Regions from separate parts of the Bacillus sp. MUM 13 genome, predicted to be linked through region 2. Evidence: riboswitches for the same ligand, from Rfam matches in the RefSeq annotation. Region 2 holds a riboswitch; each other region holds the start of a gene.
The links. A riboswitch is a leader RNA that binds a small molecule or an ion and turns the genes downstream of it on or off. The one in region 2 is predicted to bind thiamine pyrophosphate.

Region 1 (9,909 bases), on a different contig from region 2:
TCCTGCAAGGCTGGCAATCTGACCATATGTCATGACTTTTCCTGCCGGGATATTTTGAATAATCGTTATGACTTTTTCAGTGAATGGCTTCATATTCCTCTCCGTATCATCCTTTATGTTTTTTTGCTGATAAAAATGTTTGATGGGAGTTCTGACGGAAACCCGTTTCACTCTCTAGTACTAAATATAACGTAAAGAACTTTCTGAAGGAAGGAATAGCCGCTGCTTTAGGTTAGCCAAATTTCAAAGAGCAAAAGCAGCAAACTCCTGAATTAACTGCTTTTGCCTTTGTCTTACCTTTTATAGATTGTTTACACTGTTTACTTCATTCCGCAACTCTTCGGCAGCTTTCTTTGCAGACACTGCATGAGTGATCCCCGTGATGACAGAGACCCCATCACCGCCATCTTCAATAATTTTCCCGGCATTTCCCGGACGGATCCCCCCAATCCCTACAATCGGGAGAGAAATCCCTTTTTTTCGGATAGCTTTGATTAATTCTGTTCCCCTTGCGGCTTTTGCATCTTTTTTTGTGGCTGTTTCATAAATGGGGCCGATTCCTAAATAATCTGCTCCATCATGGATGGCTTTTTCCGCTTCTTCTAACGAGTGAACAGAAACACCCAGTAATTTGTCTTTTCCTATCCGTGCTCTTGCAGCTTCAGCAGAATCATCATCTTGGCCGATATGTATTCCATCAGCATTAATTTTCAAAGCCAATTCTATGTCATCATTTACGAGAAACGGAATGTCATTTTCCCTGCAGATTGCCTGCAATCTTTCCGCAAGCATTACTTTGCTTTTTTTGCTTAATGAACCTATTCCTTTTTCACGATACTGAAAAAGGGTCACCCCGCCCTCGATTGCTTCCGCTAAAATCTCTTCCGGATCTTTCATGCAATTTGTGCTGCCCATAATCAGATAAACTTTCAGATATTCCCGTATCGATTTAATATCTTTTTTTATCATAATCTTGTTCTCTCTTTCTATACTGATAGGCCCAATGATTTGTAGGACCGTGCCCTCCGCCAATGAAAAGAGTTTCCTCAATTGCCGCCTGGATAAATAATTTCGCTGTCTTGACAGCATCTATAACATTTGAGCCCTTGGCCAACTCAGCGGCAATTGCGGATGAAAATGTGCAGCCCGTTCCATGTGTATGTCTGGTGTTTATCCTGCTGCTTTCCAGATAGATAAAATTAAGCCCGTCATACAGCAAATCAATCACTTTACCCCCTGACTCATCATGTCCGCCTTTGATGACGATAAATTCAGCCCCCATTTCAAAAATCCTCTTTGCAGCTTGTTCCCGTTCATGCAAAGAAGCAATTGTGCTACCGGTTAATGCTTCCGCTTCGGGAATATTAGGAGTAACTACCTTTGCGAGTGGAATCAAGTGATTTTCCAGGGCATTAACTGCTTCCTGCTGCAATAGAGATGCTCCTCCTTTTGCAATCATTACCGGATCAACCACAAGGTTTTTCAGTTGATATTCTTTCACCTTTTCCGAAACTTCTTTAATAATTTCACCGCTGAATAGCATGCCTGTTTTCACGGAATCAGCTCCCATGTCTAATGCAATGGAGTCTAATTGATCACTGACTGCGCGGGGTGGAAGAGGATAAACTGCCTGGACTCCATATGTATTTTGCGCTGTTACAGCTGTTATGGCAGACATACCATAGACTCCAAGCTCCTGAAAGGTCTTGATATCAGCCTGAATGCCTGCCCCGCCGCTGCTGTCAGAACCTGCAATTGTTAAAGCTTTATATCTTGTCATCTTTTTACTCTCCCTTCACTCGATTACACGGATTTTTTGTTTTTCTTCCAGTTCTTTTATAGAAACCTTTGATAACTGATTGAGAAATTCAATTTGGAAACTTCCTGGACCAGTTTCCTGCGTTTTCTCGGCAGCCAGCTCCGCTGCCACCCCGTAAAAAGCGCAGGCCTCTGCAGCAGCTTTTAAAAGATTGCTTGATGAGGCGGCAAAAGCCGCCGTTACAGAGCTAAGCAGGCAGCCTGTCCCTGTTACCCTTGTTAAAATAGGATGTCCATTCCCGCACAGGTAGGCAGTTTTTCCATCTGTAATCACATCATCTTTGCCTGTAATCACTGTGATGCAGCCAAACTTCCGGGCAGTCTTCCTTGCCAGGCTGGTAACGTCCACTCTTCCCTCGCCTGCATCGACACCTTTTATGCTCCATTCTTCACCAATTAAATGGGAAACTTCAGCTGCATTTCCTCTAAGTATCGTCACCTGGACTTCCTGAAGGATTTTTCTTGCTGATTCTGTGCGATAAGGCGTTGCTCCTGCCCCAACCGGATCAAAGACAACCTGCACACCATGTTCATTGGCAGATTTTCCTGCTATGATCATAGACTTAACTGTCTTTTCATCAAGTGTCCCCATGTTTAACACTACGGCGCTGGATATTTTCGCCATATCGGCAACTTCTTCATGTGCATGTGCCATGACAGGTGAGGCTCCAATGGCCAATAAGCCGTTTGCGGTAAAATTGGTAACAACAGCATTTGTAATATTATGAATTAGAGGATTGTCCATTCTAACTTTTTCTATTGTATTCATTCTGCTCTCTCCCGTTTTATATGTTTTTAAATGCATCGCTTGCTTTGATATTTGATTTTATTACTTTACTGTCATGAAGCCACTTTGCCACTCTGTCCCAGGATGAGGATTCTTGATAGCCAAACGGCCGTTTTTTCGCATCCATCAAAGGCAATAAAATGTTCAGGCTTTTGGTTTCAATATCTTTTTCAAGCGGAGAAGTTTTTTCTTCATGCTTTAATAAAATGGATAATCCCTTATCAGGGTGTTTTTGCACAAATTCCTGCCCTTTATTAATGGCTGACATGAATTTTTTATATACACCCGTTCTTTCTTTTAGCCCTTTATCACTGGCTACAAGCACCAGCTCATAATAATCTGGAACTCCATAGTCTGAAGGATTAAAGCTTCTCACGTTGTGTCCTTCTTTTTCCAGAAGCAATTTTTCGTGATTGATATAGCCGCCAATCAAGCCATCCGTTTTCTTGGCTGCTAGCGCCGGGATAAGATCATAGCCGACGTCTGCCATTTTCACCTTCTGCGGATTCCCTCCATCATTTTTTACCATTGTATGAACAATTGCTTCATCCAGCGGGATAGATGGGTAGCCAACCAATCTCCCCTCTAAATCCCTTGGAGAATTCACCTTGCCGCCTGCAGGCACCAGCAGTGTATTTAATGGATGCCTGACTATTGCGCCAATCGATTTAACCGGTATATTTTCTGACCTGGCTATAACGACCTCTGGCTGGTAACTGATTGCTAAATCCATTTTTCCTGCGGCGACCAGCCTTAATGGATCGTTTGTATCTGCCGGCATTTTAATATCCACATCAAGCCCTTGTTCTTTAAAATAACCCTTCTCTTTTGCTGCATATAAAAATGAGTGAACGGCATTTGGATACCAATCCAGCATAAGACTCACTTTCTGTAAATGATTATTTGACTGCTTCTTTCCTGCCTGATTGTCACCTGAGCAGCCGCTCATCAGGGTAAGGGTTAGAACCAAAAAAAGAATACAAAGTTTTTTCATCAATATCGTTTCCTTTCATTCAATTAGCTGTCTGTATGAAAATGATGTTTCAGTACTTTTTTTTCAATAACTGTGATTAGAAAAAAGAAGATCATGCCAAGCAGGGAAAGAAGAAAAACAGAAGCGAAAACGGCATCCGCCTGCAGGTTTCCTGACATTCTGCGGCTAAAATATCCAAGTCCCGCGCTTCCCCCCAGCCATTCGCCAATCGTCGCTCCCACCACGCTGTACACGGCCGCCATTTTCATGCCTGATAAAAACATGGGCAATGCAAGCGGTATCTGCACTTTCCTGAAAATTTGAAATCTCCCGGCGCCCATTGTTCTAAGCAAATCGCTGTATGAACTTTGTCCAAGCCTTAATCCATCGTATGTACTGACGGCAATAGGGAAAAATGCTGTCAAGATGGTTACAGCTACCTTGCCCCAGATGGAATACCCAAACCACATAATAAAAATGGGAGAAATCGCAATAAGGGGAACTGTTTGCGATATAACCAAAAAAGGGTAACAAATTTTTTCCAGCACTTTTGAAAAATGCATGGCTATACCCAGCAAAATCCCTCCTGCTGCAGAAAGAATGAATCCTATTAGCACCTCCTGCAGAGTGACAGTCACATGCTGCAGCAAAATCGAGGAGTTTTCATTAAGCGATATGAAAATGGCTGAGGGAGCCGGAAGAATGAATGAAGGAATATCACCCCTTTTCACAATCAACTCCCACAGACTGATAAAAATGATTGCAGCAAGTATGAATAAACCATAATTATTGCTCCATTGTTTCCATTTGCTCTTCATGCTGAATCAGCCTTTCCAGTTCTTTTCTTTTCTTCAAAAAAAGCGGCTCGTAAATAAGATCCGGAGTTCTTGGCCTCGGAAATTCTACTTTTATTTCCCTAAGACTGCCATCCTTTTTACCAAGTATATAAATTCTATCGCTTAACAATATCGCTTCCTCAAGATCATGTGTGATAAATAAAACAGTTTTTTCAAGCCCTTCCCAAAGCTCCAGCAGCCAGCTTTGCATTTTGCGTTTTGTCATTGAATCAAGTGCGCCAAATGGTTCATCAAGCAATAATAGGTCTTTGCCTGTCATGATTGTTCTTAAAAAGGCAGCCCTTTGCTTCATCCCCCCTGAAAGCTCATGAGGATAAGCCTTTTCATAGCCTGATAGTCCAAACCTGTCAATCCATTCCTTGATTTGTTTTGTGCTTCGTTTTTTATCTGACCCGGAAAGTTCCGCTGGCAGAAGCATATTCCCCATCAATGTCCTCCAGGGCATGAGGAGATCTTTTTGCGGCATGTATCCTACCTTGCCAAGAATTTTTTTAGATACCACACTTGTTATAGCAATACTTCCATTATCAGGCTGAAGCAAGCCTGAGATCAGTTTAAACAGAGTGCTTTTTCCTGAACCGCTGGCACCTATGACCGAAACAAATTCTCCTTGCTTTACTTTCATGGACAAATCCATAAAAATAGGATTTTTGCCTTTTTCAGCGGGAAAGGAAAATGACAGGTTTTCTATTAACAGCATATAGTCAGACAGGCCAATCATCTCCTTTGTACACACTGTCCCAGAACAAATATTCAAAGCGTGAGGATGTTATAAAATGATTAGTTAGGTTCTCAATTTCCACTTTTGGCTGTCCTTCTGCCAGAGAATCCAGGAGCTTGATCAGCCACTTTGCAGACTTGCCGAATTCCTCGGAAGCATACATTGTGACCCATTCACCATATAATGGATGAGTATCAGAACCAGGATATTTTTCTTTAAGCATGTTTCCGATTTCCCAGTAGCTCCACATGCATGGCAAAAGGGCGGCAGCTAATTCTGCAAGTGATCCTTTTTGTCCCGCATTCAGCATGTACCCTGTATATGCAAGGTTTATTGGGGCGGGTGAGGCATCCTCCAAATCACGGCTGCTTATTGCAAATTCTCTCGCGTATTTCCGGTGCAGCTCCATTTCACTGTGCAGTGTTTCATTCAGGATGGCAGAAAACGCACTCATCGTCTGAACATCCCGGGCTTTTAAAACCCCTAGTGCAAAAAGTCTGCTGTACTCAATTAAAAAGATATAATCTTGCTTCATATATCTGATAAAGACTTCTTTAGGCAGCTCACCGGTGCCAATACCAGCAATAAAAGGATGGTGGTGTGTTTTTGTCCAAATTTCCCGGACTTTGCCATGAAGTATTTGAGTAAATGTCATTCCTTACCCTCCTTTTTTGTATTGCACCATTTAGAAATGAATAATGCCATGACCTTCATAAAATCGATTAATTGCCGAATTTCAATTTTTTCGTTTACCGCATGTGCGTCTTCAAGTTTTCCAGGTCCAAAAATGACTGAAGGAATACCTTTATAGCCAAACCAGCCAGCATCATTTACAGACGAAGACATACCGGTACGCGGTTTCTCTGCTAGTTGCTCGTTGTATGAAGAGATTAGAGTTTTAGTTCCTTTATGATTCAGATCAAGCTCCAGTGAAGGGAAAATTTCTCCCCTCTCCTCAAGCATGGATTTTCCTCCCCACTTAAAAACGGGCATATTTTCACTAAGCCATGGATCAGAAGCAGCCACACGCCTTACATGATTCTCTATATCCATTGTGACTTTTTCATGATTTTCATCTGGATAGAAATGTATGGTTATCCAGAGTGAACAGCTATCTGCAATGAATGCGGCATGCCGTCCTCCTTCAATAACAGCAGGGTTTATCGTATTGGAGCCGGGAGGAAAACCAGCATACGACTTTGTCACAGCCCAGTGGCGTTCCAATTCCTGAAGGCTTTCAATAATCTTCATCATCTTTTCAATGGCACTTGCACCGAAAATCCCTCCGCCTGCAGTATTCATCCTTGACCGGAGTCCGTCATGAAAAGTTTCTTTGCCCTGAATGGTTATCCAGCCCGTTATAACACCTCCTTGTCCCTGAATGTGCATATCACTTGTATCAGCAACAATAGCGAAGTCTGCTGTATAGCCCCTCTTGATGCAGGAAAGTGTGCCAGTTTCTCCTGCCTCCTCACCAGTAACAGATTGAAATTGAAGATTGCCATTGAGGGGAATGGCAAGCTCTTTTAGGAGCTTAATGGCCATCAGGGAGGCAGCGATACCTCCTTTCATATCTGCGGCCCCTCTGCCATATAAATACGGCCCTTTCTGGTTTACAGTAAAAGGATTATTATCCCATCTGCTAATATCCCCTGTTTCCGCCACATCCACATGCCCATTAATAATTAAGCTGTTATATGTATTGCTTGATTTTCCCGGCAAGATGCCAGCAACGTTCCAATCGCCGGGATAAAGCTCCCACTTTTCTGTTTGAAAGCCGAGTTCTTTTAAGTAGCTGTCCATATAATCCTGAATGCAGGCTGTGTTTCTGGCAGGGGGGCTTATTGTCGGAAAAGCTATGAGCCGGCTTAAAAGCTGAAGCAGTTCCTCGGTTTTTTCTTCAGCTTTTTGTGAAATGATGCTGGCTAATTCGCTGTAATCGCAGTCCATGTTATATACATCTCCATCATTTTGAAATATGAAAAAGCCCGCTCCTGATATAGGGAGCGGGCGGAAAAGCAATGCCAATATAAATGTTGACAAAAACGTTTCTTTCAGCTTCCCTCCGCTGGTATGATCCAGATCAGGTTCAAAGGGTGTAGAACGAGTGTTCAGTCTCAGCCATTGGCTCCCCTAGTGAAATTCGTACATATGTAGTTTTTCATAAAGAAGGTTTTTATAATACCTCTTAATGTGAATCTAAGATAGCATACTAAAAAAAAGTTGTAAAGAATAATTCCTTTTCATGGCTCCCTGCTTTCCTGTGTTTTATTCAGCAAATATCTTAATTTCTGGCCATGTATGATCCCAGCCTTTCTTAGCCCTGCGATCCTTGTATACCTGATGATATGGGCCAGACTTGGAAAAAAAGGGGGTGGGCCTCACCTCTAGTGCCAGCAGGTCGTTAACACCCCATGGTGCAGCCAGGTCAACTTTGCCTTTTTCATTGAATCGGACTCCCAGGGCAGTGGCTGTTTCAGGAAAATTAGACATGGCCTCATATGATGAGGAATATGGCTCCATGTGATTCACTTTATGCATCCTGGCTTGATTTTTAACAGACCAGGGTAAATCAGGCAGAATTTCGCCAAGCCTTAGCTCCAGCTTTTTTTCATAATCTTCTTGTATATTGGTTTTATCAAAATAAATCACATCAATATCAGGAAGCTTTGTTTTTATTGTATAGCCGTGCAGCACATCCCAAACCTTTGAGCGGACAAAGCCTGCACATATCCACCAATCAGGCAGGTTAAGCTGCCCTGCAGCCTGCAGTACGCTAAGCATCCAGGAATCTCTTTCAACTAAAGTAACAATGTCTTTCCCGCTTTTCATCTTTTCTCCCCTTGCTGAAAAATCGCTATTTTAATTTTTAAATGATCCAACAGATGTTCGATATCTTCTTCAATCAGCGGATAGGTTACTGGAGGGTTTGAATACTGATTACTTCCGTGACCTCTAATATCAAAAGAAATAACCCGAAATTTTTTTGGGATAATTCCTCTTTTTGGTATTTGAAAGTCATGCTTGTAAGTACAGGAGGATGAATACTTATCATATATCCCTATTAAATTTTTTATTTCTTATTTTCCTTTATATCATTTTTTTATTACTAATTGTTTTGGTAACAAACACCTTGAATTTTTAAGTTTTTTTTACCCAAGATATTAAGGTTCAGGAAATGAACAAAAATTTAATAAAATAAGGTGATGTAGATGAAGACAAGCATGGATAAAATTTTACCTGTTTTCGCTTCAGTTGGAGTAGGTATTGCTGCTTATCAATTGTTAAGTGGAAATGGCGGAAAAATGAAAAATATGATGCCACTTGCCTCTAACATGATGGGAATGGGGACTGGCATGCAAGGAAAGAATCAACAACCGTCCGGAAATCAATAATGCATATAAAAAAATGAATTACCAAATTAATTTCTTCTAATTCGTAACTACTTAGGTCAGTTGAAAGAAAACTGAGCTCTACCAACTAACATAATAGAATTAAGCAGATTCCTTCGTTGTTTTCAAACAGTCGAAATGAATCCACGCATGCGTGCAAACTGTACAGCACCTATTTCCGTGCGAAAAGAACAAGATACTTTCTCTTTCACTTTTCCCATTCGGATATCACGCTCTGCCTGATTGTTATCAAAAGGCACAAGGCCATTCTGAAGATGCTGATATGTACTTAAATAAGAGCTATCACCATACTGAAAAGGGTCATTGACGTTTTCCGGGAATGCAGCTTGTTAGTTCTTATGGCAGTTTGGGCAACAGAAGAGCAGTAATAAACTGAGCAATTTCAGAAGGGTTACTTTCACTTATTTGTTCAACTTGTTTAGCAGTTTAATTCATGAGTAACCAACTCACTTTCCACTGTTTTATAAGTTGTCGTTAAGTAACCGCTTTATAAATCGCTAAACATTTTATTAACCTAAGTAGTTACGATTTTTTAATTAAGGTGCTGTTTCAGTATTATTCTTCCTTTTTAGTGGGACACACAAGCTTTCTGCTGCCAGAAAAGGGTTAATTTAGCATTAAGAAACTTGTCCTCCATTTTATGTTAAAATCAGCCGAAGAAAATTATCGGAATTTTATCTGACTACTTATCCATGGTTCATGGTATAATATAGGACAAGGTTAAATTATTTTTTCATGATTTTCGTATTTTTTTAAAGTCTTGAATATAATAAAAAAACAAGCGCCTTAAACTCTCTTGCGCTTGATCAAAAATGCCGCAGCACTGCCAATACTGCGGCCAAACATGCATCGCAAGTGAGCGCTGCCTTATGCACAGAGTTATTTAAATCCGCCCGTCCGCGTATCAGGGCGGGTTATTTTTTTACAGCCGATGCAATTTGAACAATAACGCCAAATAACACCACAACAAATGTTGCAGTTGCAAGGTCCATAATCTCACCCTCCCCTCTGGAAGGAAGACACCGCTCACTGCTTTAACATGCCTCTAATATCATTGTAACCAAAATATTGAAATCAGCAAACTAAATTTTCAGAAATTTTTTCTGGAATGAGATTCAAGCAGCCATCATTCCAGATTTAAGAAATCGAGTGCCAGAATTTATAGCTGGATTAAAATAGGCTAAATATATATTTTTTTAAATGTTGGCTCCGTTTAAACCTGCCTCTTGATTTCCGCTTCAGACGCAAGACTCCCGAGAGCGTTCACCGAGCCTCCTCACAGCTTGGCTCGAGGCCATTGAAAAAGTCAGGAATTTTAAGAATATCAAACGATGTACAAA
Region 2 (9,909 bases):
AAGAGCTAAACTTTTATCCTTTTTATCAAGCGGTATCCCAAACCTTCTGAGAGCATCAACGCCCTTATCAGCTCCTATTTCATTAAGCAGCCAGACAGTAGGAACATTGAGGGATTTCATGGCTGCTTCATACATGGGAACTTGCCCTTCATATTGACCATTAAGGTTGGATGGCTCATAGTTCCCAAATTTCATTTTTTCATCTTTTAACTCACTTGTGATTTCATAACCTTCCTCTAGTGCAGGGGTATAAACAGCGAGCGGCTTCATAGCAGATCCAGGCTGGGCTCTTAGCTGGGATGCGCGGTTGTATCCCAGAAAAACATGTTCCCCCCGTCCCCCTATTAATGCTTGAATGCCGCCCGATTTTGGGTCCATTAATACTGCACTGCTTTGTACGATTCCTTTGTTTGAACGATCCAGAAAATCAAGCTCATTATTATAAACATTTTCTGCATCCGCTTGCATTTCCTGGTCAAGGGCAGTGAAAATCTTGTAACCGCCTCTCAGCAGTTCATCCGTTTTCAAATGATACTTTCCAGCTGCTTCACGAAGAACCTGATTCACATAATAAGGGAATTTCTCCTTTAATGGATCCTTAAGGTTTCTTCCATCAAGTATTAACCTTTCATTTCTCGCTTGTGAATATTCACCTTTTTTCAGTTTTCCATTGGATTTCATTCTGGATAAAACCAGATTTCTCCGCTCAATGGTCTTATCCATATGTTTATAGGGGTCAAGGGCTGACGGTGCATTGATCATTCCGGCAAGTGCAGCGCTCTCCGATAAGGTCAATTTTGACGGGTCTTTCCCAAAATAAATTTCTGAAGCTTTTTGGATTCCCCAAGCTCCATGGCCAAAATATACCTGATTTAAATACATTTCCATAATTTCGCTTTTTTTATATTTTCTTTCCACTTCACGGGCAAGGAAAAATTCTTCCCATTTCCTCTTAAAGGTCCTCTCAGGTTTCAATAAGGATATTTTTACAAGCTGCTGTGTAATGGTACTTCCTCCTTCAACTACACCCCTTGCTTTAATATCTGTTAAGAGAGCCCGCATGATGCCTTGATAATCAATGCCATGATGTTCATAAAAACGGCGGTCTTCAATTGATATCACAGCATTTTTCATAGATACTGGAATTTTTTCAATTGGAACGCCTTCCGTTTTATTTGACGTAATCCTGCTTGCAAGCACGCCTTTCCCATCATAAATTTCCGTAGGGCGGGCAAGTTTATCATTTAAATTGATTTTCGGCCTGTAAAAGGCTGAAAATCCAGCCGCCACTATTGCAATAATGCAGAAGACCGCAAAAATACGCGGCCATGCTTTTTTTCTATATTTTTTTCTGTTTCTTTCGACTCTTTTCATAATGCCTCCCTATTTTTGCGTTGGCAAAACCAATTTTAACAGCTTTTAATTCCTTTACCCACTTTTAGTTGATGCTCTTTATATATTTTTCCTAATATCATCTAAACTATCTCTTTTTATCATGCAGCCGTTCATATTGGACCAAAAAAAGCAGCCGCGGATTAAACGGCTGCCTTGCAGGATTCATGCTTATGTCATTACAGAATGAATGGCCTCTGTACTTTTGCCTCTTTTATTTGATTCGATTTTCCGGTGGCGAGTTCCCTGCATAATGTCTCCATATACATATATACTAACTGTCTTGTTTTATGGTCTGTCCCGATGACCTCCAAGTGCTGCAGGCATCGTCTTATGGTCGGATGAACATTGGCATGTATTATTTCAACCACCCCTTTTCACTTCGCTTGCCACAATTATAGTGCTTTTTTTCCGGTATGTAATGGTACTTTTTTCTCATAGTGTTTTAAATATGACGGAAAAACTGATTTTATATCCGTTTGCTTTTTAATATTTACTAAAATCCCCTATCATTTTCATCATTTCCAGGGAACATGGATAATTTCCGTAAAATGGGGTATTAAAAAACTAATCCGAAAAATACGAATTTTGGCTTCGTTAAAGCACTTTGCTGATTGCGGCAAAGTCATTAGATTCCAGAAAGTCTGGCACCGGGAGCGGCAATCACCAGGCAAGTCAGGCAGAGCCTAATAAATATTCATGTCAGGAGATGAAACATATGTCCATTGCTTTTAAACAAATTGTAGTTGCCTATGACGGCACTGATGAAGGAAAAAGAGCCATCGAATACGGAATTTACTTCAAAGAAAGAATTCCTGAATCCAATCTTACTATTGTCCATGTTTATAATGAAAGAGTAGAGCAAAGAGCCGTGGGGAATCCAGGATCTGCCGGATTAGCAAATGACGGCTATTATATTGATCCGACTCAAATGCATCCTGTGCTGCCGGTTGAGAATAATTTTAACAGAGATGCTAATACACATCTTGTAGTTTCAAATAGTGTGGCAGCAGCGGAAAGCCACTGCTTAAGTATCCTGAGCGAAAACGGCGTAGACGGGAACTTTGAAATACTCGAAGGGAATCCTGCAGAAAGCATCAGCAGCTACGCTGAGCGAATTGGTGCAGATGTGATTATAGTCGGAAACAGCGGAAAATCAGGGATTCAAAAATTGTTCACCGGAAGCACCGGGAGCTCCATAATTAAGGATGCATCTTGTCCTGTCCTGATAGCTAAATAGTGCTTAACATCTCCAGATCTAAACTTCTGTTTCCACAAGGCTCAGCTTTTGACTGGCGGCTGCATCAGCACCATGCAGCCGCCGATTATCTGCATCAAATTCAACTTGGTTTATTCAGCCTCCCTTACCAGCTCATGATATCTTTGTACTGCATCTTGTTTGTCGGCTGTACTGTAAAGCCGGTAATTATCCTCATCCAATATACGGTAATGCTGGCTGATCATATTTTGCTGAAGCACAAATCCATATTTGGAATATACTTCCTTCCACCAGACCTTGCCGCCCATTGTTTTTTCCTTTTTAAAATCTGCACCGGCCCTGGCGACCGTTTCAACCGCTTCAAGCGGATCTCCTCCAAAGGAAGATTGTATAACATAACTTTCGCGAAAAAGCGCACATATGGCAATCACTGCCGTCCAGCCAGCCCGGGTTCTTCCTTTTTCAATTTGAACCAGAGTTTTTTTTGACAGCCCGATTATTTCCGCCATTTTATCCTGTGTATAACCCATTTCCACCCTGACAAGCTTGATCTTGTCGGAGACTATCTCAATAATATCCTGCTTATTCACACTCTCACCGCCTCTTAAGGCCTCTGCCAAGAAATAAAAGCCGCCATGTACTGGCAGCTTAAAATCCATTTATTTTTTTATTTTTTATCGGGCCTGTACTGCAATCTGATGAACAAGACTTCTTTAACGCACAAGCACCGCATTTTCCCTGTTTAGATTTGCTGATGAATTTATACATGGCCCATGATGCATATCCAATGATCAATGCGCCTAAAATGAAATTAATCATGAAGCTGCCTCCTGTCAGAAAAATAATTTTCCTCCTTGATAAATGGCAATCGAAATGATGTAGGCAAGTATTAAAGCATACACAACAGCAAAGAACGTCCATTTCTTAGAGCTGGTTTCTTTGAAGATAGTCGCAGTAGTAGCCAGGCAAGGGATATACAATAAGATAAATGCCATGAAGCTATATGCTGATAGCGGTGTAAAGAAATCACCCAGCAATCCCTGCAGGCGAACATCTCCTGAAGTATGGTAAATAATATTCATCGATGAAATAATCGCTTCTTTTGCTAAAAATCCAGTAATCAGCGATGCTCCGGCCTGCCAGGTCCCAAATCCTAAAGGTGCCAGCAGTGGAGCAACCGTACCGCCAATCATGGCAAGGAAACTATCATCCATATTCACTCCCCAGCCGGACAGGCCGGAACTAGAAAGCAGCCAAATAAAAACGGAGCCTGCAAAAATGAATGTTCCAGCCTTTTTGACAAAGCCCTTTCCCTTATCCCACGTGCTTCTCCAAAGGGCTTTTCCCTGAGGCATGCGATACGGCGGCAGCTCTATTACAAAAAAGGAGCTTTCACCTTTTAGTATGGTGGAAGAAAATATCTTTGCCAGAACAAGTGCGACTGCTATTCCAAGCAAATAAAGCGATAATACGATTAAAGCCTTATTGTGCACAAAGAACGCGCCGGCAAAAAGTGTATAAACAGGCAGCCTGGCCGAGCAGGACATTAAAGGTGTAAGCAGGATAGTCAGCAGCCTTTCCTTAGGCTGTTCAATTGTTCTTGCAGACATGATCCCGGGAACGTTGCATCCAAATCCGATAATCATGGGAATGAATGCTTTTCCGTTCAGCCCGACAGATTCCATCAGCCGGTCCATCACCAGTGCCACCCGTGCCATATAGCCTGAATCCTCAAGGATGGATATAAATAAGAATAAAATAAAGATTTGAGGCACAAATACAAGCACTCCGCCCACACCGGCTACAATTCCATCCAAAATAAGCGATTTAATAAATCCGGATGCACCTGCTGCATTCAGGATCAGGGTAATCGTTTTAGTCAGCGGCCCTGACATGAAGGCATCCAGGGCATTGGATAACGGAAAGCCAAACCAGTCAAATGTCAGCATAAACATGAGATACATGACGCCGCAAAAAATAGGGATGCCAAGGTATTTGTTTGTCACAATCGCATCCACGCGATCTGTCAAGGTAAGTGTTTTTGTCTCTTTGCGCTCCATCACTTCATGAACGATTTCTTTTATCTTCTTCTGCCTTGTTTCATATATATAAGATTCAACGCTTTTCGAATTCCCGGCAGCTATGACTTTTTGATTGATTACAGAAATGAACTCCTCAAGCCATTGATGATCAGCGTATTGACCAAGATAATGCTTTACATCAGGATTCCCTTCCAAAAGCTGAAGGCACAGCCAGCGGACAGATAATCGTGTTTCAGGCAGCTGTTTTCCCAAAAGAGCAATGCCTTCCTCGACTGCTTGTCCATAATCAATGAAAGAGCTTAATGAAACCTGCACGTTTTCTTGAACGACTGCCTCTGCAAGTTCGTCACACCCTGACCCATTTCTTGCGGTTATCGGAACAACAGGCAATCCTAAAATGGAGCTCAGCTTACCTGCATTAATTTTAATTCCTCGTTTATCAGCAACATCGCCCATATTCAAACCAATAACAATCGGCTTTCCATATTCAATGATTTGCATGGTCAAATGAAGGTTTCTTTCTAGCTGGGAGGCATCCAGTATATTCAGCACAGTATTGCACGTTTCATTCAAAAAGAACTGAGTGACAACTCCTTCATCCCGTGAAAGAGGATTGAGAGTATATACACCTGGCAAATCAATAATCTTTCCGCTTGAATGCTTTAATGTGCCCACCTTTTTTTCTACCGTTACACCGCTCCAGTTTCCTACATATTCATATGAACCTGTTAAGTGGTTGAATAGTGAGGTTTTTCCTGTATTCGGGTTTCCAAGCAGTGCAATGCTCATGCCAATTCCCGCTCTACTTCTATCTCGTCAGCATCCCTGCGCCTGATGGCAACAGATTGCCCATTGCATTCTATCATGTAAGGTCCGCCAAATGGCATGATGCATCTAAGGCAAACCTCAGAGCCTTCACAAATCCCTAAATCAAGCAGCCTTCTTCTTACTAGCTGGTTTGTCTTTACCATGCTAAAAACCACTGCTTTTTCCCCTGCCTTTAAGCCTGTTAACATGCTGATCCCCCCAAACAGTGAAAAATGTATCTTAATATATGTTTTTAGGCTGCCCGCTGGAAGCCTGTTTCTAATATAGCTCAATGACAGATTATCCTGTCAATTTATGATATGAAAATGATTATCATTTACATTTGATATTTATCATTATATTACATAACAAAAGAAAATAGAAAGAAATATTCTTCTAAAAACTAAAATTACATTTCTACTTTTTCCTGAAGAGGATTTTCATGTAAATCATGTGATTTCCGGATGGCATCTGCACCTGCTCCAGAAAAAATCACAGGTTTTATGTACAGCTAATTAAAGCTGTGACAAACAGGATAGAAGTCATTGGATTATCATGGAACACCATGTTGCCATAAAAGTCTTCATCCCAAGCGGGTGATTTATCTGCACTGGATAATTTGATTCTTTTCATATTTGAATTAAATCTCTTTTACTAGCCATTTAGCCTTATTTTTCTTCAATTGCACCTAAAATGTTTTTTCTCCATTCGGGAAAAGCCCTCCTGTTCCTGCTGGCCTTTTCCCCTATCTTTCCGACCTTTTCCGAGACTATCAAACAATTCTTCCGGAAAATCCGCAAAATTTGCTGAATTAATTAAATTTACAAATATTCTGTCATCTATAATAATTAAAAAGAATTTTATTTTAATTGAGGAGGAATTTTATGAAGCGTAAATCTATGGGATTAGCACTCGCTGCCGGCCTAGTCCTGACTGGCGGGACCGTACAGGCTACAGCTGCAAAGAAGCCTGTTGTCCATCATGAGCAAACCGTACAAAACAGCTTCCTTAAGAAACTCAGTGCAGACAGAATGTACAACACCATTGCATTGCTTTCGAAACAGCCCCGTGAAGCTGGTACGGAAGGGGAGCTGAAGGCCGTACATTACATAGAAAATGAGTTCAAGAAGCTTGGCCTGAAGACAAAAATTCAGCCCTTCCCTATTTATGACTTTAAAACAAATCACGCATATGCAAAAATTGCCGGCCAGGATATTGAAGAAAAACCGTATGCATTCAGCGGAAGCGGAAGCGGAAAAGTTACTGCCCCACTCGTATATGCAGGCAAAGCAAAGCCAGAAGAAATTGGCGATGTAAAAGGGAAAATCGCACTGGTTGAGCGGGGAGACATTCCTTTCATTGAGAAAATAGCAAATGTTCTTGCCAAAGGAGCTGCTGGAGTTATTATGTTTAACAACTCTGCAGAAGGCAATCAATTTGGACAGGCCGGCGAGGGGCAGAATATTCCAGCCGTTGCCATCACACGGGCTTCCGGGCTGAAGCTTGCAGAGCAGCTAAAAACAGAGCAGCTCATTGCGACTCTGGACGTTGATATTCAAAAAATAGAAAAAACCTCCTACAATGTTATTGCCAGCATGAAACCCACTTCCAAAAAGACAACCGGCCAGGTTATCACCATAGGCTCCCATCATGATTCTGTCCACGGCGGACCCGGCGCTAACGATGATGCTTCCGGAGTATCAGCTGTCCTCGAACTGGCAAGAGTACTTTCCAAAGAAAAAACAGACACCGAAATCCGCTTCCTGACATTCGGCTCTGAAGAAAGAGGCCTTGTCGGATCATCCTACTATGCTGCACACCTACCAAAGACAGACACAGACCGGATGGTAGCACACTTCCAGATGGACATGATTGGCGGACGCGATGCAGGTAAAGGCAAGCCAGCCGGAGGCTTGATTATGTATACAATTGACGGCAAGAAAAACCTGGTTACAGATCTTGGCGCTAAATACAGCTACGAAATATTCAAAGAAACCATTCCTTATGGTGAATTAGGCCGCAGCGACCACCAGCCGTTCCATGAGCTTGGCATCCCTTCTGCCTTGTTCATTCATTCGCCTGTCGAACCATGGTATCACCAGCCGACAGATACACTGGATAAAATCGATAAAAAGAAATTGCTTCAAGTTGCTAAGATCGTCGGATCATCAGCTTATGAAATAGCTGATCCAAAATCGCCCGCCATTGTAAAATATCCCTTTGAAGACCGTCCGGTAGATTGACAGAAAGGGGCTCGCCTGAATATAGGCGAGCCCCTTTCTTCTTTTGGGCCATAATCATAGAATATACAGTCATGTGCATCATTGCTTTATATAGGCTTCGTCTGTTTCGTCTGCTGATTTCCGCTTCAGGAAGCAACCGAAAAACAAGATTTCTGCATGATTTAAGCACAATAATATTTCCCGAGGAACATCATTGCATGCCGATAAAAAAAACCATCACCATATTATGCCTGAAAAGACTTTTTAATCAGCACCTTTGAAGCTCCCGAGTATAACAGCACCACGATAATCGCTGACAGGATAAAGCTTGCCAGCATATACGTGCCATTATATACCAATGAGTAAACAGCCACGTTCTGTCCTTTTGGCGTATATGACGCAAAGAATACAATGCCTGAAGTGAAATGGCATAAAAATCTAAGAAAACTTCCAAGAAGAATGCCGGCTATTCCGTACATTTTCCCTTTGCCTGTATGGCCATCTTTATAGCTTGTGACAACTTTGTTCATGAATATCCCTGATATTCCCACGAGGGAAAATGCAAGGAAGTAATCAAGAAAACCCTGCACAGGATGAGCAATAACCGGGTTTCCAATAACGATTTGAAGAAGACCCAAAAGCAGCCCTGTCACAACCCCTCCTTTTACACCCCAGCGGTATGCCATCAGAAAGATCGGGACCATCGCTATGGATACCGAACCTCCTTGTGGCCATATTCTTGAAAAGATAAAACCAGATACTAAATCGAGCAGCAGTGCCAAAGCAGCGAAGACAGCCACTTCAACCATAAACAATGTCTTATTTTGCATATTTTCCTCCTTCTCCCCAGTGAGAAGCTTACAAGAGCGTGCCTGTATGTTTTTATTGCCAATGCAAAAAAAAGCAATACAGGGCGGTAATGGATTCCCTTTATTGCTCTTATCCAATACCACATCCCTACGCTAGCATTAACTAACAGGTTCATAGGGTCTGAACTAAATCGCTCACTCTCAGCCTAAGGGCTCCCCTTGTGGATTACTATATTTTTTTATCCTCGAGTGAAATATACTACGTGTTTCAGGAATTTACAAGCACTATATTTCTGCAGAAACTGACTTTAATCCTTAATATTCTACTATAGAACATTTTTATCTGTTAAAAAGGGTTTTTTTTCTATACTATAGAATTAGAACTAGGACGAAATAATCTTATAATTTACCTTAGTCGGAGGCCACAATGGTGTTTATTAATGAAACATTTATTGACTTTTTAATTTTCTATAAGGAAAGTATTGTTTCAGAATGGAATGAAAGGATCATGATTTCCTCACATGACCCATATATGGAGAATATCGCAGAAAATAGGGAGCGTTTTTTTGATTTAATCATCAAGTCCCTAAGTGAGCCGGAAAACTTGGTGGACGAATATATTAAAAGCTACTCCCATCTTGTTGCCGGACAACGTTACAAGGCAAATATACATATTGATGAATTCATCCATAACTGCTCACTCGGCAGATCCATTATTTACTACCGGCTGGCTGAATTGCAAAAAAAACCTGAAGAGCTCTGTAATGTGCTGCTGCGGGTTAATGAATGTTTTGACAAGTGTATTTTTTACGCAGTTTCACACTACTCAGAGCTAAAAACACAAATTATAGAATCACAGTATAATTTTCTGAGCCAGACCCATAAGGACAGGCTCACACTGCTCGGCCAAATGACGTCTAGCTTTGTTCATGAATTCAGGAATCCGCTTACTTCAATCATGGGATTTGTTCAACTTCTGCAATCAGAGCATGCTGAAATCAAATATTTGGATATCATTTCAAAAGAGTTGGAACAGCTTAATTACAGGATTACGCAATTTTTGAATTTATCAAAAAAAGAAAGCTTGGTATATGAATCGAAACTCTTTTCTGTGAGTGAATTAGCCAATGAAGTTATTGAGTTCCTTTATCCTGCCATCCTTGAGGTGAATGCTGCCATATCGGTCAGTATTCCAGACGGCCTTTATATCCATGGAGCTAAAGAAGAATTCAGACAGGTGTTTATTAATATCATTTTAAATGCACTGGATGTCATTTCAAATATCAGTTTGCCATCCATAAGCATAACCGGCGAGGAAAACCCTGAAGGCTATCTTACGCTGCACATTGCAAACAATGGCCCGAAAATTCCGGATGACATTATTTCTACTATCTTCGAACCATTTACCACCACGAAAA
Region 3 (9,909 bases), on a different contig from region 2:
GGCTGTAACATCTACTTTCCAGTCTTTATATGAAAAATGTGGATGCTGTTTCTCCATATAGTGTCTAAATACTTTAATCACGCTCATGTTCTTGCTCGCTCCCCTTGTAGATTGATAAAAATGAAAAAAGGAGAAGATAAATCATCGTCACTGGATGATTTATCTTCTCCCCGCTTTTCTTTCATTAATTTTACTAACTGTATCTGCTGGATAACCAAATTTTAAAATAGCAGTCAGGTTATCACAGCATTTTGTCCCGCTCCAGATAAACATTAACTGAGATGATTCATTGGTGCTTGAATCCACACGATTCTCATTGTCTTACCTTACTCTGTCTGAACAAGGTACAAGCTCTGACTTCTTGTTGGCCACAAGCTCCAACTGTAACACGAGCAAATTCCATAGGATAGACAGCACCAACCCTATCTGTTGAATGGATGTATTTTTCTTACATTTGGCTATATGAAAATTCAGCGATGAAACTGTAGAATTAGCTTAATGCTTTGACTAAAGCTTCTCCAAATTCTTTAGCGCCATCGGGACCATCACCAGTGATAATATCATCATAAGCAATAACATGTTTTTCAACATATGTTACGTTATTCGCTTTTAATTGGTCTTTTTGTACATCTACTGGATAGCAAGTTGCTTCTCTTCCAGTAAGTAAACCCGTTTTAGCTACAGTAACCGCACCTGCACAAATTCCTGTTACAAGAACTTTATCAGTATACGCTTGTTTCAAGTAGTCTTGTAATTCTTGATTTCCCCATAGATGATCGTTTGTACCAGATCCGCCAATAACAGATACAACATCATAGTCAGTAGCAGAAACGTCTGAGAAAATGACCTCAGCAGTTGCTTTACCTTCATAATCACCTATGATTTCACCGGTTTTTGTACTTGCAATTGTCACATCAATTCCGTTGCTTTCCAATTCCGCCTTTGGTTGAAATAATTCGTCTTCATTGAAACGTTCTGGTGGTATAATTAAAAGTGCTTTTTTACTCATTAGTAGTTCCTCCTTATTAATAAAAAAGATTCGCCGGTAAGACGACTATTTCATTCTACTGCTTGTTTTCTTCACTGTGAAGAATGCACTTTTTTGTAAGGAGGTTACCGACAGGTTACAATTGATACAAATAAGGAGGGAAGAATTTATGCCAGATACATTCAGAGATGAAGTTAAAGAAAAGATCATAAATGGTGATTATAATTGTGAAAAAGAACTTACCTTATCAATTATAAGCGGTAAATGGAAAATTGTTATTTTATGGCATTTAGGAGTAGAAGGACCACATCGATTCAGTGATCTCCAAAGGCTTTTTCCAAAAATATCTCATAAAATTTTAACAAATCAATTAAGAGAACTGATGGAAGATGGAATAGTTCATCGCGAGGTTTATCCAGAGGTTCCGCCGAAAGTGGAATATTCCATGACAGAATTGGGGATGACTTTACTTCCTATCGTGGAAATGATGTATGATTGGGGAAAAAATCGGATAGCAGAAATCATAAAAGAAATGGATATCTCGGAATTAAACAATTAAGCATAAGCTTACATTTACATTGTCGCTTTACAAAACCTATTAGAAAAGAAGCACCTTCACTTAACTGTAAGGAAGGTGCTTCTTTTCTGCCCATCATTAAAAATTAAAATGTTCGAAGGGTCCAGCACGACTAAACCAAGGCATTTTTACCCCATTATGTAAGATCATTAAATGTTCAACAATTTTCATAAATTTTAGTCTATAAAAGAAGCATCGGAGACATTATCACTTTAACATGAATAGACATTTAAAACACGTATCTAAAAAAGATGAACTATTTCAAAGGAAAGTCCGTTTTAATACCTGTAATACCCTAGAACAAGATCATTGGCAGTATCATCTTCACATGATTTTTGCCTATATTTATATTTGTTGAGCATATTACGTGAGAAATAGAACATGCTGAAGTAAAGTAATTAATACAGAGGAGATCAGATTATGGAACAATAATACATATTCGTATATTTGTACTTCTGATTTCTCAATTTTAAGGAGGTTTTTACGCATGGGCAAAAAAATCGCTACACTTATAACAAACTTATTTGAAGATGTTGAGTACACCGAACCAGCACAAGCCTTTAAAGAAGCTGGTCATGAAGTGATCACGATTGACAAACAGTCAGGCAACGAAGTTACCGGTAAAAAAGGCACATCCGTAAAAATTGATAAAGCCATTGATGAAGTCAATCCTGCAGACTTTGATGCTTTGCTCATTCCTGGTGGATTCTCTCCTGACTTATTGCGTGAAGATGATCGTTTTGGTGAATTTGCAAAAGCATTTATTCAAGATGAGAAGCCTATTTTCGCCATTTGTCATGGACCACAAGTGTTAATCGATACAGATCTTTTAAAAGGTGTCGACATCACTGGTTATAAATCCATTCGCAACGATTTGAAAAATGCTGGAGCAAACTATATAGATGAAGAAGTTATCATCAGCAAAAATATTGTAACAAGTCGCGAACCAAAAGATATTCCCGCATTTAATCGTGAATCACTAAAACTTTTGGTTAAATAAACGTAATGATGTAAACCCTTACGTGTAAAAACAAGGAGGATATTAATTTGTCACTCAAAGGAAAAAAAGTCGTTATTTTAGGAGGCACATCTGGTATTGGTTTAGCTGCTGCCAAGGCGTTTCTGGATGAATCCGCTCAAATCATTATTGCCAGCCGTTCTGTTTCAAAATTATCTGACGCAAAAGCAATGCTTGGCGGTAACGCAGAAGGTTATGAAATCGACTTTCGTAATGAGGAAAAGGTTTCTGACTTTTTTAAACAGGTTGGAAATTTTGACCATCTAATTGTTACTGCAGGAGAAGGCGCAATGGGTCACTTTAGCGAGCTGCCTGTTGCAGACGTAAGAGAAGCTTTCGATAGCAAGTTCTGGGGCCAGTATATTTCGGTCCATGCCGCTCTTCCATACTTGAATAATGAAAGCTCCATTACATTAACTTCTGGTGTATACGGGAAACGCCCTCCTAAAGGTGCAACGACACTCGCTTCCATCAATTCAGCAATCGATGGATTAGTACGAGGCCTTTCAGTAGATTTGGCACCTATTAGAGTAAATGTGGTATCACCTGGTATCGTTGATACTCCTCTTTACGGCGGAATGCCAAAAGATCAACGACAAGATATGTATAATGGCATTGCCCAGGAATTACCTGTTGGGCGTGTTGCCCAGCCTGAAGATATAGCGGAAACCTATGTTTATTTAGCGAAAAATGGTTTTACAACTGGTACATCGGTACTTATCGATGGTGGAGCTCATTTAATCTAATCCCGCAATTTCAAATTCGACCGATTAATTGATTAGAATAGAAAGGAAAGGATGTGGTTCCTCATGAATACAATGAAGGCGGTAGGATTAACTCGTTACCTTCCAATTGACAATCCCCAAAGCCTGGTGGACATAGTTGTAGAAAAGCCAAAAGCAACGGGCCGTGACATTTTGGTCAAAGTTGCGGCCATATCGGTCAATCCTGTTGATACAAAGGTACGGGCTCCTAAGGAAAAAGTTGAGGAAGTTCCTAAAATTTTAGGTTGGGATGTTGCAGGAGTCGTCGAAGAGACAGGACCGGACTGTACATTGTTTCGTCCGGGAGATGAAGTTTTTTATGCTGGCAGTATTGCACGACAAGGCGGAAACAGTGAATACCATCTGGTCGATGAACGAATCGTTGGCCGCAAACCTGTTTCCTTAAGTTTTGTGGAAGCCGCAGCTCTTCCCCTAACCTCCATTACTGCTTGGGAAGCGTTATTTACCAGAATGTCTATTTCCCAAGATCCGGGCCTTAACAAAGGAAAGGCTCTGCTGATCATTGGTGCAGCGGGCGGTGTAGGTTCCATTGCCACTCAGCTTGCAAAACAAGCGGGGCTAACTGTAATCGGGACTGCTTCCCGACCGGAAACTGTTAGCTGGGTTAAATCAATGGGCGCAGACTATACCATTAATCACCATGAACCGCTCCTTCCACAACTTCAAGCAATTGGATTTACGAACGTTCCGTATATTTTTTGCCTGAATGCTTTGGAAAAACACTGGGCCGGTATTAGCGAAGCTATTTCTCCGCAGGGAGTTGTGTGCGCAATTGATGATCCTGCCTCTCCGCTGGACCTCAAATTGCTTAAGCAAAAAAGCGTTACCTTCGTATGGGAGTTTATGTTTACTCGCGCTATTTACGAAACAGATGATATGATCGAGCAGCATCTATTGCTTAATCGAATTGCTGATGATGTGGACCATCAAAAATTAAAGACAACACTTGCCGAAGTCCTTGGACCAATCTCAGCAGAAAATCTCCGTCAAGCCCACAAATTTTTGGAGAGCAATAGGTCGATTGGTAAAATTGTACTAGAAGGATTTGTTTAAAAACCTGTTTGCAGAGAGTTTAAAAACAATGAGGTTTCCCGATAAATCGGTGATTCGATAATTGCATTAGGATATAAATATTAGCCGGCTGCTGATTGCAGCCGGCTTTAATTACACACTTATGAACTGGTTCACCGCTTTTATTTAAAATGAGGTTTTATCCATTCTGGTATTTTTTTATTCAACAGAAATTGGGAACTCTCATTTTGGCCGTCTCCAAACTCTCACTTCAATTAATAAAAATGATCATTCCTAATACAACAATTAATAAAGAAAGTAAATAGGCCAAGTCTTTTATTCCTGCTTCAGTGATTTGATAATACGTTCTATCCCTTGCACCCGTAAATCCACGAACCTCCATTGCAATAGCAATTCGTTCTGATTTTCTTATTCCTTGAGTAAAAAGTGGTAATGAGTACCTCATAAAAGCTTTCCAGCTATTTTTTTGCTTGTAGCCTCTCACTTTATGAGCAATTTTCATCTGGTTAAATTCCGATTGGAACAGCGGGATAAAACGAAACCCTGCTAATAGCCCATATGCCCATTTAGGCGATAGTTTGCATTGATGGATGAAACTCATAATAAGTAACGTCAAGTCTGTTGTTGAGGTAAATAACAATCCAAACGTTACAAACCCTAACATCCTTAAAGCAATTGCTAAGCCATGATTCATACTTTCCACAGTAATATGGAACCAGGCCCATTTCCAGATGGTTTGCTCCCCTTCTCCAAAGGCGGCCATCATCCAAAATACCAGAATAAAAAATCCCAAGTACGGCAGCAGTCTTTTTAACAGGTACGCCATTCTCCATCCACCTATAAAAATTCCAATGAATACCCCAAGTGCCCAAATCCCAAAAGTCACTTTTGGATTAGTTGTTGTCATTAACAGAAACATAACGAACAAATGAGAGAGTAATTTAATAGATGGGTTTAAGGAAGCGAGGAGGGAATCGTTTGATTTCATACAAAAACCCGCTCCCCTCTTGAATGCATCAACTGGTAATGCAGCGGCGCAATAATCTCCGTTTCCTGTAAAATATCATGATTGGAAAATAACCCGTATGGTGTCCCTTGATAGCAGACACTTCCTTTATTTAAGAGAATGACTTGATTGGAACAAGCATCTACTAAATCCATATCGTGAGTTACCATTACAATAGTTGTTCCCTGTTCCTGTCTCTCCTTTAATCGCTTAATAAGTTCCTTCGCCGATTTTTCATCCTGACCGAACGTTGGTTCATCAAGCAATAATAAAGGTTGATCAAACAATAACATGGTCGCAACACTTAACCGCCGTTTTTGTCCTGTGCTTAAGGTAAAAGGGTGAGAATTGTGATAAGCTTCCAGCCCAAACTCTTGTAACAGTTGAATGGTTTTGGCATGAATCTGCTCTTCTTGCCAATTTCTTTGTCTGCCGCCAAAAGCAATTTCCTCAAATACTGTATCTGTTATAAATTGAAGCTCTGGATTTTGAAAGACATAACCTGCTTTTTCATATAATTCCCGATCCGGAATTTTTTTGAGTTCCGTATTTTGAAAAATAATTTTCCCGCTTTTTATTGCCTCTAAGCGTATCAGACTTTTTAAGAAAGTGCTTTTTCCACTTCCATTCGCTCCAACTATGGACACCCACTCACCTTGATGGATATCTATATTAATGTTCCCCACAATGATCTTTTTTCCATAGCCAACTTCTGCGTTTTCTGTTCGGATTAAAGAATTTTCATTCCTTCTTTCTTGAGGCTTAGTTATGAGCCTTTTTGACAATTTTATAGATAGAGGGTGTGAAGCATTTTCCACAACATCCCCCCACTTGTACGGGAATAGTTTAGGACGCCAAATACCTGCTTCTGCCATTTCATGATTGTAATTAAGCAGAATCTCTTCTGGCTTTCCATCCGCTATAATGCTTCCGCCCTCATTTATCATAATGACCCGATCCATCCAGTCAATACAGCCATCTAGAACGTGTTCGACAAATACCATCGTTTGGTTATTCATTTGTGATATTTGTTTTAATAAATCAAATATCTCCATCCTTCCTGCTGGATCCAGCTGGGCTGTTGGTTCATCAAAAAACAACACTTCGGGATCTAATGCTAATAAACAGGCTAATGCCAATCGTTGTTTCATTCCACCTGAGAGTGTTTCAATGGGTGTCTTCCTATCAACCTCTAATCCTGCCTTTCCCATCAAATCGGAAATAATGGGGTCCATTTCGTTTCGGGGAATCGAGCGATTTTCGAGACTAAAAGCAATTTCTTCATCCACACGAAGCATACAAAACTGAGAATCAGGCTCTTGAAACATCACACCGATATGATTCCTGCGAAACACATCGCCACTTACTTCTGCCTCCACATGCTCAGGAATGATGCCTGCAAGAGCGGAAATCAAGGTCGATTTCCCGCTCCCGCTAGGTCCCAGTATTAATACTTTCTCTCCTTTATTGATGGACAACGTAATATCCCGAAGAACCTTTTCAGATCTCTGATAGAAACGAACAGAAAGATTCCTACAGCCCAGAAATATTTCCATGAATGTCATCCTTTTTTCGTTTTTCCTTCATCAATTTATACGATTCTAAAACACCTGTTTTGGCCAGTGCATCCACTACTGCTTTCGCTAACCAGCCCCCTAGAATGATTCCGCTAATGATATGAATTCCTAACGTCGTAAGAAATACTCCTGTCGTGTAAAATCCAAAACCATTCGCCAAAAGGTTATAGACCATCCCAATTATCGCAGCCAGAGCACCAGACAGCATCAAGGTAAAAAGGTTATAGCGCTTGTATCTAAACAGGGCGAATGCGATTTCGGATCCAATCCCCTGAAAGACTCCTACCAACAAGGCAGAAAGCCCAAAATGACTTCCCGTTAATAATTCAACAGCAGCTGCCGCCACTTCTGCAATAAACGCTGCACCTGGTTTACGGATAATGTACGCAACAATTGGACTAGCGATCACCCAAATTCCAAACATAAAACCGGCACCGACGGGTCCCACTAGAGCGGAAATCGGAATCCAAAGAGTCGACCATCCTAAATAAATAACACCGCAAGCAACAGAAAGAATAACTGTAAGAACTATCTCCTTCATCTTCCAATTCATCTTTTTACCGCCTCCATTTTCACTGGCCATTCCTCAAGTTTATAAGCCATATCCCAAAACATATATTCAAGCTGGCAACTTGTTAAGAAATGTTCTTTCATCTTTGCTTTTTCTTTTTCTGTTGCTTCCATTGCCCATTCATCTATCCGGGCACAAAATTTGGCTGTAATCGAATCTGTCCGATTACCATAAAAATGAATCCATTCATAAAATGGATGAGAGCGGTCTGGGTTACCCTCATTTAACAATCTCTTTCCAATTTCCCAATATGTCCATGGACATGGCAATAAAACAGCCAGCATTTCCCCTAATGTTCCTTCATGGGCCACTGTAAGCATATGACGTATGTAATGTAGGGCAGATGGTGATAATGGAAATCCCTGCAGTTCCTCATATGGAACACCAGCTACCTGACAAAAGTTATTATGCGGATGGGTTTCGCTATGTAAGATAAATGATATTTGCTTATTAAACATCTCCATATCTTCACGGTTCTCACACTTTGATACTGCAATGCCATAGATTCTAATAAAGGAATTCAAATATTCATAGTCTTGTTTGACATAATGGATTAGTTGTTCCTTTCTTAACTCTCCATTGGCAATTCCTCGTACAAAAGGATGTTCAAAGATTGCATTGAAGATTGGATTTGCCTCTTTCCTCAACTCCGCTGAAAAACTCATAAATTGTTCCCCCTTTTTGGTTATAATGGGAAGACTTTAAATGGAGCGATTCTCTGCTAAAAACGAAAAAACCGCTCCAAAAATGGAGCGGCAGAATAATTGTAAATATACCCGTGCGCGAACTCCACTTTCCTACGCTAGTACAAACTAGATCAGGTTCAAAGGGTCCAGAGCAACTCTGTCTCAGCCAAAAAATGGCTCCCCTAGTGGTCTTCCTATAAAATTAATACTTACATTACACCCGCCATTTCATAAAGTCAATCAAATTAATAATTTTTGATTCTTAAGTATCAAAAATAATCCAAACGAATTTTTGGAGTAATGGTGCTTGCTATGGATAAGAAAAAAACCTCCTTTATTTTATGATACGGCACACCCAACTCATTCAAAACTCCTTCAAAACTATACTTGTCCTATAATACCCCTCCTCTTCTATGTGTATTTCACAGCAGAATTAACCTTAGTATTTTTCACTAGCAAATTAGTTTCTCCAATACAAGAAAGGGCGGGGCACAAAACGTTATTAGCGTACCAAAGAGGCTAACGTCATGCAATTCGATAAAAAAGAAACAAACAAAAAACAACTGCCCTCACTGAATAGGCAGTTGTCGTACTCTCTTTCAATATATGTTTCTATAAAGTCTTTCAAATTAATGCTTAATGTTCATATGACTTACCTTGGAATGATTGGCAGGATTAATTGAGTTGGATGCCTCTCATCGTGATATATTTTTTGAGTAGCCAGCTTACTATCTGCATATGTTCCATCTTTGTCTATTCTAAATGAATTTAGGTTTACGTCAAATGCAGGGAAATTGCTGCTCGATATTTCAATACGGATTCTATGTCCCTGTTTGAATAAGTTGCTCGTATTCCCTACTTGGAAGCGATATTCATAAATTTCCCCAGGAATAATTGGACTTGGATCTTCATTTGAATCTCTATAGCTGGCCCTTTGAATTCCTTCTAGTAGATTAATAGCTTTTCCATCTGGATGGACATCTACCAGTTTAACGGTAAAATCAGTATCGTTAGCGGAGGATGATGCATAAATGATCGCCTCAACCGGTCCGGTCACCTCTAAATCTTCTGTAAGTACATTAGATGTGTAAACCATTACATCGTTGCGTCCTTCGATAATTCGCTGATCCTTAGGGCCCATCGGAGTTATGGCAGCATTGCAGCAGCTATGCCCTCCAACACTCGGTACTGGGTCAAGCGGATTATAGACATAAATGTCTGGAATCTCCTGGTTTGGTGTCTGGCGATCCAGCGATCCATCACCATTAACAGAGTTCGCTCTTCCTTTGCTGTGTATATAATAAGGCGTATATTGTGTCCTGGCTAACGGCCATTCATGTTCCTGCCTCCATTTATTTTCACCCATGACGAATATGGATACCGGCGGTTCATCCATAATACCGTTCTCGTTCCCTTTTAACCAGTAGTCATACCAGCGAACCTGAATGTCATCAACGACATTATTGGCTTCTTCCCCGAAATAAATGTCACCGACAAAGTTGGTCCATGGCATATGATACCAAGGTCCAATCACCAATTTTTGATTTTTATTCAATTTGGAGATTCCAGTGTAATTCCTGATGGTTCCTTCTATGAAAATATCATACCATCCCCCAATATGCAGGGAAGGAACATTCAATTGATTGTATTTATCCCCCAAGTGCCATTT

Region 1: it holds a riboswitch for thiamine pyrophosphate, as region 2 does, so the genes downstream of both, BIV59_RS01845 (acetylornithine deacetylase) here and thiT (energy-coupled thiamine transporter ThiT) in region 2, are expected to answer to the same signal.
Region 3: it holds a riboswitch for thiamine pyrophosphate, as region 2 does, so the genes downstream of both, tenA (thiaminase II) here and thiT (energy-coupled thiamine transporter ThiT) in region 2, are expected to answer to the same signal.

What each region holds. Positions count from the first base shown of each region.
Region 1 covers NZ_MLYQ01000003.1:102,450-112,358, forward strand. Annotated here, with positions in the region: gene BIV59_RS01805 (MGMT family protein) at 1-93, opposite strand, end outside; gene thiE (thiamine phosphate synthase) at 301-969, opposite strand; gene thiD (bifunctional hydroxymethylpyrimidine kinase/phosphomethylpyrimidine kinase) at 950-1,780, opposite strand; gene thiM (hydroxyethylthiazole kinase) at 1,796-2,623, opposite strand; gene BIV59_RS01825 (ABC transporter substrate-binding protein) at 2,604-3,599, opposite strand; gene BIV59_RS01830 (ABC transporter permease) at 3,623-4,396, opposite strand; gene BIV59_RS01835 (ABC transporter ATP-binding protein) at 4,365-5,156, opposite strand; gene tenA (thiaminase II) at 5,140-5,811, opposite strand; gene BIV59_RS01845 (acetylornithine deacetylase) at 5,808-7,106, opposite strand; TPP riboswitch at 7,199-7,301, opposite strand; gene BIV59_RS01850 (nucleotidyltransferase family protein) at 7,425-7,988, opposite strand; gene BIV59_RS01855 (hypothetical protein) at 8,369-8,551, shown strand; partial or broken gene BIV59_RS22640 (IS66 family transposase) at 8,677-8,829, opposite strand.
Region 2 covers NZ_MLYQ01000100.1:12,118-22,026, reverse strand. Annotated here, with positions in the region: gene BIV59_RS19315 (transglycosylase domain-containing protein) at 1-1,374, opposite strand, end outside; gene BIV59_RS23330 (hypothetical protein) at 1,572-1,763, opposite strand; gene BIV59_RS19310 (universal stress protein) at 2,111-2,632, shown strand; gene BIV59_RS19305 (helix-turn-helix transcriptional regulator) at 2,743-3,201, opposite strand; gene BIV59_RS19300 (FeoB-associated Cys-rich membrane protein) at 3,260-3,430, opposite strand; gene feoB (ferrous iron transport protein B) at 3,445-5,442, opposite strand; gene BIV59_RS19290 (FeoA family protein) at 5,439-5,669, opposite strand; gene BIV59_RS19285 (M28 family peptidase) at 6,345-7,703, shown strand; gene thiT (energy-coupled thiamine transporter ThiT) at 7,928-8,512, opposite strand; TPP riboswitch at 8,620-8,721, opposite strand; gene BIV59_RS19275 (sensor histidine kinase) at 8,919-9,909, shown strand, end outside.
Region 3 covers NZ_MLYQ01000104.1:2,807-12,715, reverse strand. Annotated here, with positions in the region: gene BIV59_RS19845 (DJ-1/PfpI family protein) at 491-1,009, opposite strand; gene BIV59_RS19840 (winged helix-turn-helix transcriptional regulator) at 1,158-1,547, shown strand; gene BIV59_RS19835 (type 1 glutamine amidotransferase domain-containing protein) at 2,053-2,565, shown strand; gene BIV59_RS19830 (SDR family oxidoreductase) at 2,613-3,329, shown strand; gene BIV59_RS19825 (zinc-binding alcohol dehydrogenase family protein) at 3,393-4,421, shown strand; gene BIV59_RS19820 (energy-coupling factor transporter transmembrane component T family protein) at 4,651-5,388, opposite strand; gene BIV59_RS19815 (ABC transporter ATP-binding protein) at 5,385-6,962, opposite strand; gene BIV59_RS19810 (ECF transporter S component) at 6,940-7,536, opposite strand; gene tenA (thiaminase II) at 7,533-8,219, opposite strand; TPP riboswitch at 8,332-8,434, opposite strand; gene BIV59_RS19800 (CocE/NonD family hydrolase) at 8,893-9,909, opposite strand, start outside.